DNA from 2 places in the Micromonospora sp. NPDC000316 genome. Region 2 is predicted to be linked to the other one. Evidence: riboswitches for the same ligand, from Rfam matches in the RefSeq annotation. Region 2 holds a riboswitch; the other holds the start of a gene.
What was found. Region 2 has a riboswitch for thiamine pyrophosphate ahead of ACFY2Q_RS08590 (ECF transporter S component). Riboswitches for the same ligand answer to the same signal wherever they lie in the genome.

Region 1: another riboswitch for thiamine pyrophosphate. It lies ahead of thiE (thiamine phosphate synthase); the one in region 2 lies ahead of ACFY2Q_RS08590 (ECF transporter S component).

What each region holds. Positions count from the first base shown of each region.
Region 1 covers NZ_JBIAZG010000020.1:55,560-60,667, forward strand. The annotation lists gene ACFY2Q_RS27025 (ThuA domain-containing protein) at 1-3,732, opposite strand, end outside; TPP riboswitch at 4,024-4,133, shown strand; gene thiE (thiamine phosphate synthase) at 4,128-4,754, shown strand; gene thiO (glycine oxidase ThiO) at 4,748-5,108, shown strand, end outside.
Region 2 covers NZ_JBIAZG010000003.1:77,581-82,688, reverse strand. The annotation lists gene ACFY2Q_RS08605 (sugar isomerase domain-containing protein) at 1-556, opposite strand, end outside; gene ACFY2Q_RS08600 (aminoglycoside N(3)-acetyltransferase) at 553-1,359, opposite strand; gene ACFY2Q_RS08595 (alpha/beta fold hydrolase) at 1,384-2,214, opposite strand; TPP riboswitch at 2,319-2,423, shown strand; gene ACFY2Q_RS08590 (ECF transporter S component) at 2,498-3,085, shown strand; gene ACFY2Q_RS08585 (ABC transporter ATP-binding protein) at 3,199-4,614, shown strand; gene ACFY2Q_RS08580 (energy-coupling factor transporter transmembrane component T family protein) at 4,700-5,108, shown strand, end outside.

The DNA of each region.
Region 1 (5,108 bases), on a different contig from region 2:
GTAGACCAGCAGGCCAGCCTGCTGGTAGTTGGCAGTCACCGGCAACGTGACCTTCGTGGTCATCTCCCAGGCACCTGTCGGAGCCGCCTGGAGCACCAGGTTCGTGGCGTCGTTGCGAGCGCCGTAGAGGTCACCCACGCCGGTCGGCAGCCGCAGCGCACCGCCGCTTACCGAGTAGAGCTGGTTCTCCCGGACCACGCTCGTCCACCGGGCCTTGTCGAGGCTGGTGCCGTTGAAGTCGTCCGACCGCGCCCCGAAGCAGGACGTGTCCGGAGCGTCCACCCGCACCGGCACCGTGGCGTAGGACTTGGCGCCCTTGCTGTCGGTCACCGTGAGGGTGGCCGTGAAGGTGCCCGGGCTGGTGTAGGTGTGGCTGGCGTCCAGGGTGGACGCCGTGCCGCCGTCACCGAAGTCCCAGGCGTACGTCAGCGGGGTGTCACCCTCGGCGTCGGTGGCCGTGCCGTCGAAGGCGACGGTGACCGGCGCGGTGCCGGTCGCCGGGGTGGCGGTGGCACTGACGACCGGCGGCGCGTTCTCGGTGACGCCGCGGCCGACGAAGTCCATCCAGTTGACGTTGAACAGCGAGCCCGTCCCGCCGTTCGGATCGCGGGCCAGGAAGAACAGCGAGCCGCTCGCGGCACCGGTGACCGGCGCGCTCACGTCCGTGTACGTCTGCCACGCGCCGGTAGCCGGCACGGTGGCCGTGGCGACCACCGGTCCGTCGACAGCGCCCGCGCGGACCTCGATCCGACCGCCAGCGGCGGCCGAGGCGGCCCGGAACCGGATCTCGGTGATGTTGGTCAGGTCCGCCGGAGCGACCGACCACCAGTCGCCATCCTCGATGAAACCGATGTTCTGGCCGCCGCCGGCGGAGTCGGCGCCGGTCTCCCGCTGCACGCCGGCGTCTCCGCCGCCGGTGCTCACCGGCGCACGGCCGGTGGCGGTGAAGTACTCGGCCTGCTTCTGCTTCGGCTGCAGGATCTCGATCGCCCGGCCGGTGAGCGGGCCGGAACCGCCGGCACCACCCTCGTCGGTGTAGGTGGCCTCGAAGACCGCGAAGACGTTCGCCTCGGCGCCGTGCCCGGAGGCGAGCGACGTCTGGACGGTGCCGGTGCAGCCGGTGTGCTGCTCCAGCGGGTGGGCGTGCTCGTCGTGACCGAGCAGCACCTGCAGCTGCACCTTGTCACAGTCGATCTGCCCGTCCTCGGGGTCGGTCACCTTCACCGAGTAGCGGACCTGGTCGCCCCAGTTGAAGAAGCCACCGTCCGGCGGGAACTCGATGCTCACGGTCGGTGCGGTGTTGCCCACGGTGACCGGCACGTTCGCTACCGCGGTGCGGCCCTTCGGGTTGGTGACGGTGAGCTGGGCGGTGAAGCTGCCCGCCGCGGCGTAGGTGTGCGTCGGGTTGGCCTCGGTGGAGGTCTGCCCGTCGCCGAAGGCCCACGCGTAGGTGAGCGTGCCACCGTCCGGGTCCCGGGAGCCGGCGCTGGAGAAGGTGACGGTCAGCGGTGCCGGTCCCGAGGTCGGGGTGGCGGACGCCGCTGCGATCGGCGCGCGGTCACCGGCGGTGTAGTCGATCCGGTAGACGCCGGAGTTGTCGTTGTTGCCGCCGAAGCCGCTGCCCCACTCGATCAGGTACAACGCGCCGTCCGGGCCGAACTCGAAGTCCATCGGCCGGACCATGGACATTCCGGTGAGCAACTGGTTGATGTCCACCAACGACTTGCCGTCGGGGGTCACCTGCATGGTGTACATCTTCGACTGGTTCCACTCGCCGAGCAGCGCCTTGCCGTCGTAGTACGCCGGCCACTTCCGCGTCGAGTTGAGGTCCGCGTCGTACCGGTAGACCGGGCCGCCCATCGGAGCGCCGCCGCCACCGATCTCCGGGTACCGCGCGTCACCGGCGTAGCCGTAGTCGACGGTGGCCGGAACGACAGGCGGGAGGTTGGTCAGGCCCGTGTTGTTCGGCGAGTTGTTCACAGGTGCCGCGCAGTCGAACTTCGCGCCGCTCGGGCCGGACGGGAACGTGTAGTCGTTGTAGGCCTCGTTCGTGCCCGTGCAGTACGGCCAGCCGTAGTTGCCGGGGGTGACGATGTTCCACTCGACAAGACCCCGGGGGCCACGGTTCGGGTTGTCCGCGTTGGCGTCCGGCCCGTAGTCCGCGACGTACAGCGTCTTGGTCTTCGGGTCGGTGCCGATCCGGAACGGGTTGCGGAAGCCCATCGCGTAGATCTCGGGGCGGGTCTTCTCGGTGCCCGGAGCGAAGAGGTTGCCCGCCGGGACCGTGTACGTCCCGTCGTCCTCCGGGTGGATCCGGATCACCTTGCCGCGCAGGTCGTTTGTGTTGCCGGAGGTGCGCTGCGCGTCGTAGTCCTGGCGACCCGGCCGCTCGTCGATAGGCGTGAACGCGTTCGACTCGAACGGGTTGGTGTTGTCACCGGTGGCCAGGTAGAGGTTGCCGTCACTGTCGAACGTCATGCTGCCGCCCGCGTGGCAGCAGGTGTTGCGCTGGGTGTCGACCCGCAGCACCTGCTTCTCGCTTGCCGCGTCGATGGTGTCGCCGTTCACAGTGAACCGGGACAGCAGGTTACGGGTGACACCGTCGTTCGGGGCGTAGTAGAGGTACACCCACTTGTTTGTGGCGAAGTCCGGGTCGAGCCGGATGCCGATCAGGCCGTCCTCGTTGCCGGTGAAGACGTCCAGGTCGATGGCGGTGACGGTGTTGCCGGTGTCCGGCTTGATGATCTGCACACGACCGTCGCGCTCGATGTAGAAGACCCGCCCGTCGGGGGCGATGTCCAACTCCATCGGGTTGCTGGTGTTGCTGTCCAGCGTGACCTTCTCGAAGTTGGAGGTCTTCGAGGCGCCGCAGTCGGCGTTTACCACGCCGGCCGCCGTCCGGATGCCGCCGAGCAGGTGGCTGAGGAACTCGGGCTCGGCGAACGACTCGCGGGTGTGCCCGCCCCCTGTATACCAGGAACGGCCGCCGTCGAAGTCCTGACACCAGGCCGTCGGGTGGTCGGCGCCCATCGCGCCGGCACCCGGGTTGTAGCTCTTCTCGTCCAGGCTGGCCAGCACGTGCACGTCCGGCCGTGGGTTGGTCTGGAAGTTGTACCACTCGTCGAACCGGGACCAGCGGTCCGGCAGTTCGGCGGTGGACGGGTGGGCGTGGTCCTCCACCTTGACCGTTGCCTGCTGGTTGGCCGGGTGGTTGGCGAAGTACGCGCCGACCAGGTCGCCGTACCAGGCCCAGCTGTACTCGGTGTCCGAGGCGGCGTGGATGCCTACGTAACCGCCGCCGGCCCGCACGTACCGCTCGAAGGCGGCCTGCTGGTCGGCGTCGAGGACGTCGCCGGTGGTGGAGAGCCAGATCACCGCCTTGTACTTGGCGAGGTTGGCGTCGTTGAATGACGCGCCGTCCTCGGAGGCGTCGACGGTGAACCCGTTGGCGGCTCCGAGCTGCTGGATGGCGGCGACGCCGGTGGGGATGGAGTCGTGCCGGAAACCGGCGGTCTTGGAGAAGACCAGGACGGAGAAGGCGTCAGCTGCGGCGGCCTTCGGTGCCTTCGGCACCACCTGGCTGACCGGGGTGGCGGCCTTCGCGTCCCGCGGGGGGACCTGGGCGGCGGCCGGAGCCGCCTGCGCCGGCAGGCCGAACAGGGTCGACGAGGCGAGGGCCAGGGATAGCAGGGTAGCGGTGAGTGGTACGCGGGCACGACGAGTTCGTGACACGCCGCCTCCTTTGTCGCGGTGGACAGGGATCGCGGGGGCCGGCTCGCCGAAGACCGTCCCAGATGGAGCCGGGTGGGACACCGTGCCAGGGTGGCCGCGCCGGCATTTTGTCGAATCGCTGAACAAATTAATTCGGTTGGATCTATGTCGGGCAAGATGCCGGCGGGTAACGGTTCTGCAACGGCGGGCGACATTCCGAACAGGACCGGATGAAGCACCCACCTGATTTCGCCGTATGACCCGGGCGACCCCTCCCTTGGCAGGCCGACCGAACTGTCGTACGGTGACACGCAAGTAACCCACGGGAGTCCGGTGTACCGGGCTGAGAGGGGGGCTGACAGCCCCCGACCGTCGAACCTGATCCGGATAATGCCGGCGCAGGGAGGAGAGTTGCCGTGCCGTCCCTTGGGCGACTGCATCTGATCACCGACACCCGACCCGGGCGTGATCCCCTCGCCGTGGTCCGGGCCGCCCTCACGGCGGCCCGCGCCGACCTGGTCGTCCAGGTCCGGGTCGAGGACTCCGCCACCGACCGTGAGGCGTACGACCTGGCCCGCCGGGTGCTCGCGCTCTGCGTGCCGTACGGGGCGACCTGCCTGGTCAACGACCGTCTGCACGTGGCGCTCGCGGTGGGCGCCGACGGCGGTCACGTCGGCGCCGAGGACCTGCCGGTCGCCGCCGCCCGCCGGGTGCTCGGCCCCACCGGCGTGCTGGGCGCCACCGCCCGCGCACCGGGAACGGCTGTCGAGGCGGTCACCGCCGGAGCCACCTATCTGGGCGTTGGCCCGTGCCACGACACAAGCACCAAGACTGGCCTGCCGGACCCGATCGGCCCCGCCGGCATACGCGCTGTCGCCGAGGCGGTCGACGTGCCAGTCATCGCAATCGGCGGGGTGACCGCCGACCGGGTGCCGGCGCTGCGGGCCGCCGGGGCGTACGGGGTCGCTGTCGTCGGCGCGGTCTCTGTTGCCGCCGACCCCGCTCAGGCCACCGCCGAACTGCTGCGGGCGCTGACGTGCTGACCGGCCGGTCCCCGTCAACGGCATCCGTCGAGCGGGCCCGGCCGGACGTGGCGGTGATCGGTGCCGGGCCGATCGGGTTGGCGATCGCCTGGCGGTGCGCCGCACGCGGCCTGCGGGTGGTGGTGCACGATCCGGCTCCCGGGTCGGGCGCCTCGGCCGTCGCCGCCGGGATGCTCGCCCCGGTCGCCGAGGCGTACTTCGGCGAGCGGCAGCTCACCGAACTGCTTGTGGCGTCCGCCGCCCGCTGGCCCGAGTTCGCCGCCGAGCTGACCGAGGCGACAGGCGCCGAACTCGGCTACCGGACCGAGGGCACCCTGATGGTCGGGCTGACCGGCGACGACCTGGCCGAGGCGC
Region 2 (5,108 bases):
CGCCGGGCAGCGGCAGCGTCGCATCGCCGTACGGTGCGCCGTTGTCGAGCACCACGTCGGCCAGGTCACTCAGCTTGCGCCCGGACGGGTGGCGGGACGTCATCCGACCGGAGTGCTGCGCGGAGGTGATCGCCACCAGCCCGTGCCCCCGCTCCTTGACAAGCGTGGCGAACTCGACCATGGCGCCGTTGACCCCGGAGTTCGAGGCGAGGACGAAGACGTCTGTTGGCCGCACCGGGGCCAACTCGTAGAGGCGGTGCGCCACGGCCGGGTCGCGTTCCAGCAGCGGGCCGAGCCGCTCGGCCGGTTCACCACCGAGCAGCACCAGGTCACGCAGCGCGATCCGGTTGGTCGGCACCAGGCCACCCGCCCGACCGGCGATCTCCATGGCCAGGGCCTCGGAGTGCCCAGTCCCGAAGGCGTGCACCACCCCGTCGGCGCGTACGGCGTCGGCGATCAGGTCGGCGGCGCGCCCCACCGCCTCCCGCTGGCTGGCGGCCACCCGGCCGATCGTCTCGGTCACCACTGCCAGATAGTCGTCGGCGCTCACGCTCATGTGTCCTCCGTCGTCCTGTTGCGGGCCATCCACCGCACCGCGAAGTCGACTGCCGCCCGCTGGCGTACCAACCTCGCGGTCCCGGCGCCCACCGGGCCGATGCGGACCGTCCCGCCGGACTCCAGGTCCCGGCCCAACGCGCCGAAGTCGGTCGCGTCGAGCCGGACGTCCTCCCACCACACCCACTCGCGGCCACCGTCGCCCGTCCGCACCGCCGCGCCCAGCCGCTCGCGGACCGGCGCCGGTAGGCGGTACTCGGCCAGGTGCAGCGACGTGTTGGCGCTGTGGCCCACTCCGAGCAGCAGCACGTCGGCGTCCAGGTCGTAGAGCCGGGCCAGCGGAGACTGTGCGCCGAGCATGTCGGCCAGGGCGTGCCCGGCGACGACCTGCTCGGCGGCCGGGCCGAGCGCGGCGAACGACACCTGGGGATGCGCGCTGCGCAGCGCCCCGGGCCAGCCGCGCACCGTCTCGGCGAGCGCGCCCATGTAGCGGCTGGGAGTGACCGCCGGGTCGAACCCCGGCATCTCGGCGCGGATCAGCGGCCACCAGTCCACCGGCACCGGCGGGTTGCGCCACTGCGCCGGGTCGCTGTTGTCGGGCGTGTGGGTCGGCACCACTATCGTGCCGTCCGGGCCGAGCGCGTCACGCAGGGCGAGCACCACCGCGTGCGGTCCACCGCAGACGAAGCCCAACGGGTGCAGACCCGCGTGCACAAGCACTGTCGAGCCGGGGCGTACGCCCAGCAGGCGCAGTTGCGCGGCGACCGAGCGGCGGGTGCTCGGCCCGCCGGCGTTCGTGGTCACCGCGCCCCCGTCGACAGGCACCGCTCAGGCCGTTCCTGCGACCCGGGCCAGGATCGCCTCGGCGAGCGGCCCCGGCGCGGCGTCCGGGATCCAGTGGGTGACACCGGGCAGCGGTACGAAGCGGTAGTCGCCACTAACGTTTGCGGCGCAGGCTTCGGCGGCGGTCCGGCCGATGGCGATGTCCCTGTCACTCCACACATACGTGGTCGGCACCGCGACCGGGCCGACGGCGGCCAGGTCGGCCCGGGACATGGCCCGGTACCAGTTGAGGGCGGGGGTGAGGGCGCCCGGCTCGCGCATCGGGTCGGCGTAACGGCCTACCTGGGACGCGTCACCCACCCCGCCGAGCAGCTTGCGCAGCGCCATCGCGTTGAACGCCAGCAGCACCTTCTCGGCCTTGCCGGGCTTACGGAACAGCGCGATGTACGACGAGCGGGCCTTCTGCTCGGTGCCGGTGGCGAGGGCGTGCGCCATGGCGGCCGGATGCGGCACGGACACGGCGGTGAGCGTACGGACCCGATCGGGGTGCGCGGCGGCCACCGCCCACGCCACGATCGCGCCCCAGTCGTGCCCGACCAGGTGGACGGCGTCCAGCCCGAGCGCGTCGAGCACGGCCACCGCGTCGGCGACCAACTCGGGGATGCGGTAGTCGGCGACCGCCTCCGGCCGCGCACCCGGCGAATAGCCGCGCTGGTCCAGCGCGTACGTGCGCAGCCCGGCCGCGTGCAACGCCGGGACGACCTCGTCCCACTCGCCGCTGTGCTGCGGGAAGCCGTGCAGCAACAGGACCGGAGCGCCGGTCGGTGGACCACCGGTGCGTACCTCGAAGGTGAAACCTCGTGCGTCGACCTGCATGATCGTCAGCCTACCCAGCCGGCGTCCTGCCGGCCGGCCGCTCAGATGGCGGACGTCGCACTGGGCCGGCACGCTCGTCGGTGCTAGCGTCACCGAGACAACTTCACATCCGACAGGGGAGCGCACAGCGCTGAGAGTGCGGGCATGCCCGCAGACCCTCGAACCTGATCTGGGTAATGCCAGCGCAGGGAGTTCGGTCGACCTCCAGCCGCGCCGCCGTCCGGTGCCACCGGACGCGCGGCGTGCGTCTTCTCCTGGTTCGTTCACTGAACTGGGAGCAAACATGGACAACACCACACACCGATGGCGGACCATCGACATCGTGGTCGCCTCGGTGATCGCTGTCGCCTTCGGCGTCATCTTCTGGGCCTGGGGCCTGGTCTGGAGCGCCACCGAGGGCGCCTTCGCCTTCTTCCCGCCGGCACAGACGCTGATCTACGGCGTCTGGCTGATGCCGGCCGTGGTCGGCGGCCTGGTCATCCGCAAGCCCGGCGCGGCGCTCTACTGCGAGACGGTGGCGGCGGTCGTCTCCGCGCTGCTGGGCAGCCAGTGGGCCGGCACGGTCATCCCGCAGGGGATCGTGCAGGGCATCGGCGCCGAGTTGGCCTTCGCCGCCTTCCGCTACCGGTCGTACCGGCTGCCGACAGCGGCGCTGGCCGGCGCGCTTACCGGTCTGAGTGCCGCGCTGTTCGACTTCTTCGTCTGGAACGTCGACTACGCGCTGGGTGACTACCGCATCCCGTACGCGCTGCTCACCATCGTCAGCGCCACGGTGATCGCCGGTGTCGGCGGCTGGCTGCTCACCCGTGCCCTGGCCAACACAGGCGTCCTGGACCGCTTCCCCGCAGGCCGAAACCGAGCCCTCGTCTGACCCCACCCCTCGTGTCGATCATGAGGTTGACTGTGGATTGGGTATCCATCCGCAGGTCAACCTCATGATCGACCAGGCAGGGTGGCACAGGTGGGTGGGAGGGGGTGGGTCCGGTGGGTGAGGTTCTGCTGCGGGGGTTCGGGTGGCGGCACGCTGGGCGGCGCGCCTGGGCGGTGCGCGGGGTCGACCTGCGGGTGGAGGCCGGTGAGCGCGTACTGCTGCTCGGGCCATCGGGGGCCGGCAAGAGCACCCTGCTCAGCGCGCTGGCCGGGTTGCTGGCCGAGGACTCCGGCGAGCAGGAGGGCACCGTCGAGATCGACGGGCTCGACCCGCGCAAGGGCCGCGAACGCGTCGGCATCGTCTTCCAGGACCCGCAGACCCAGTTGGTGATGGCCCGCAGCGGAGACGACGTCGCGTTCGGGCTGGAGAACCGGGGCGTACCGACAGCCGAGATCTGGCCCCGCGTCGACGAGGCACTGCGTCGCGTCGGCTTCCCGTACTCCCGGGACCGCAACACCGCCGCACTCTCCGGCGGCGAGCAGCAACGCCTCGCCCTGGCCGGCGCACTTGCCCTGCGCCCCGGCCTGCTGCTGCTCGACGAACCGACCGCCAACCTCGACCCGGCCGGCGCCGACCTGATCCGACGGGCGGTGGCTGGCGCCCTGGACGCGGACACCACGCTGATCCTTGTCGAACACCGGGTCGCCGATGCGCTGCCGCTTGTCGACCGGGTGGTCGTCCTGGAACCCGGCGGCGGGGTCCGCGCGGACGGGCCACCCGAGGCGGTCTTCGCCGCGCACGGCGCCGCCCTCGCCGCCGAGGGCGTGTGGGTGCCGGGCCACCCCGTCACGCCCCGGCCGGCCACCGCCGCCGCCGGGGAGGTGCTGATCACCGCCGACCGGCTCGGCCTGCCGCCCCGGCTGAGTCCCACAAACCTGGCGGTACGCGCCGGAGAGGCACTCGCCGTACGCGGCCCGAACGGCGCCGGCAAGTCGACGCTCGCACTGCTGCTCGGCGGGCTGCTCAAGCCGGGCACCGGCCGGGTGACCGCGTCCGCCGAGCTGGCCGGTTCGGACCAGCGCACTCCCCCGCACCGGTGGCGTGCACCCGCGCTCGCCCGGCGGATCGGGTCGGTCTTCCAGGACCCGGAGCACCAGTTCGTCACCAGCACCGTCTTCGACGAGTTGGCGCTCGGCCCGCGCCGGACCGGCCAATCCGACTCGACCGTCAAGGACACCGTGGCGGACCTGCTGGACCGGCTGCGGCTGACCCGGCTGGCCGTCGCCAACCCGTACACCCTCTCGGGTGGGGAGGCGCGGCGGCTGAGCGTCGCGACCGCCCTGGCCACCGCGCCACGCCTGCTGATCTGCGACGAACCGACCTTCGGCCAGGACCGGCGCACCTGGCGGGAGTTGGTCGACCTCTTCGCCGACCTGCGCGACGCCGGACACGGAATCGTCACTGTCACCCACGACGCGGATTTCGTCGCCGCGCTCGCCGACCGCACCGTCACCCTGGAGCGACAGTGACCACCCCGGGCGCCAACCTCGTCGACGGCGCTCTCCGGCCGCACCGCGATTCAGGAGCGACAGTGGTCGCCCGGGGTGGCGTCCGATGATCAGTATTGAGCCGGTCGCCGCGCCCGGCGCGCCGCTGGCCCGGCGCAACCCGGTGGCGAAGGTCGCCGCCGCCCTGGTCTTCTCGTTCACCCTGCTGGCCACCCTGGACCCGGTGGCCCCGGCGATCGCCATCGCTGTGGAACTCGCCGTTCTGCCGCTGTTCGGCGTCCGCTACCGGGTGCTGGCCCGACGATCCCTGCCCCTGCTACTCAGCGCCGTGGGCATCCTGGTCACCCTGGTGCTCTTCGCCGCCGACAAGTCCGGCCGGGTCCTGCTGGACGTCGGGCCGGTGCTGGTGACCACAGGCGTCCTGCTCACCGCGCTCGGTCTGGTGCTGCGGGTGTTCGCGGTTGCCCTGCCCGGCGTGATCGTCTTCGCCACCACCGACCCCACCGACCTCGCCG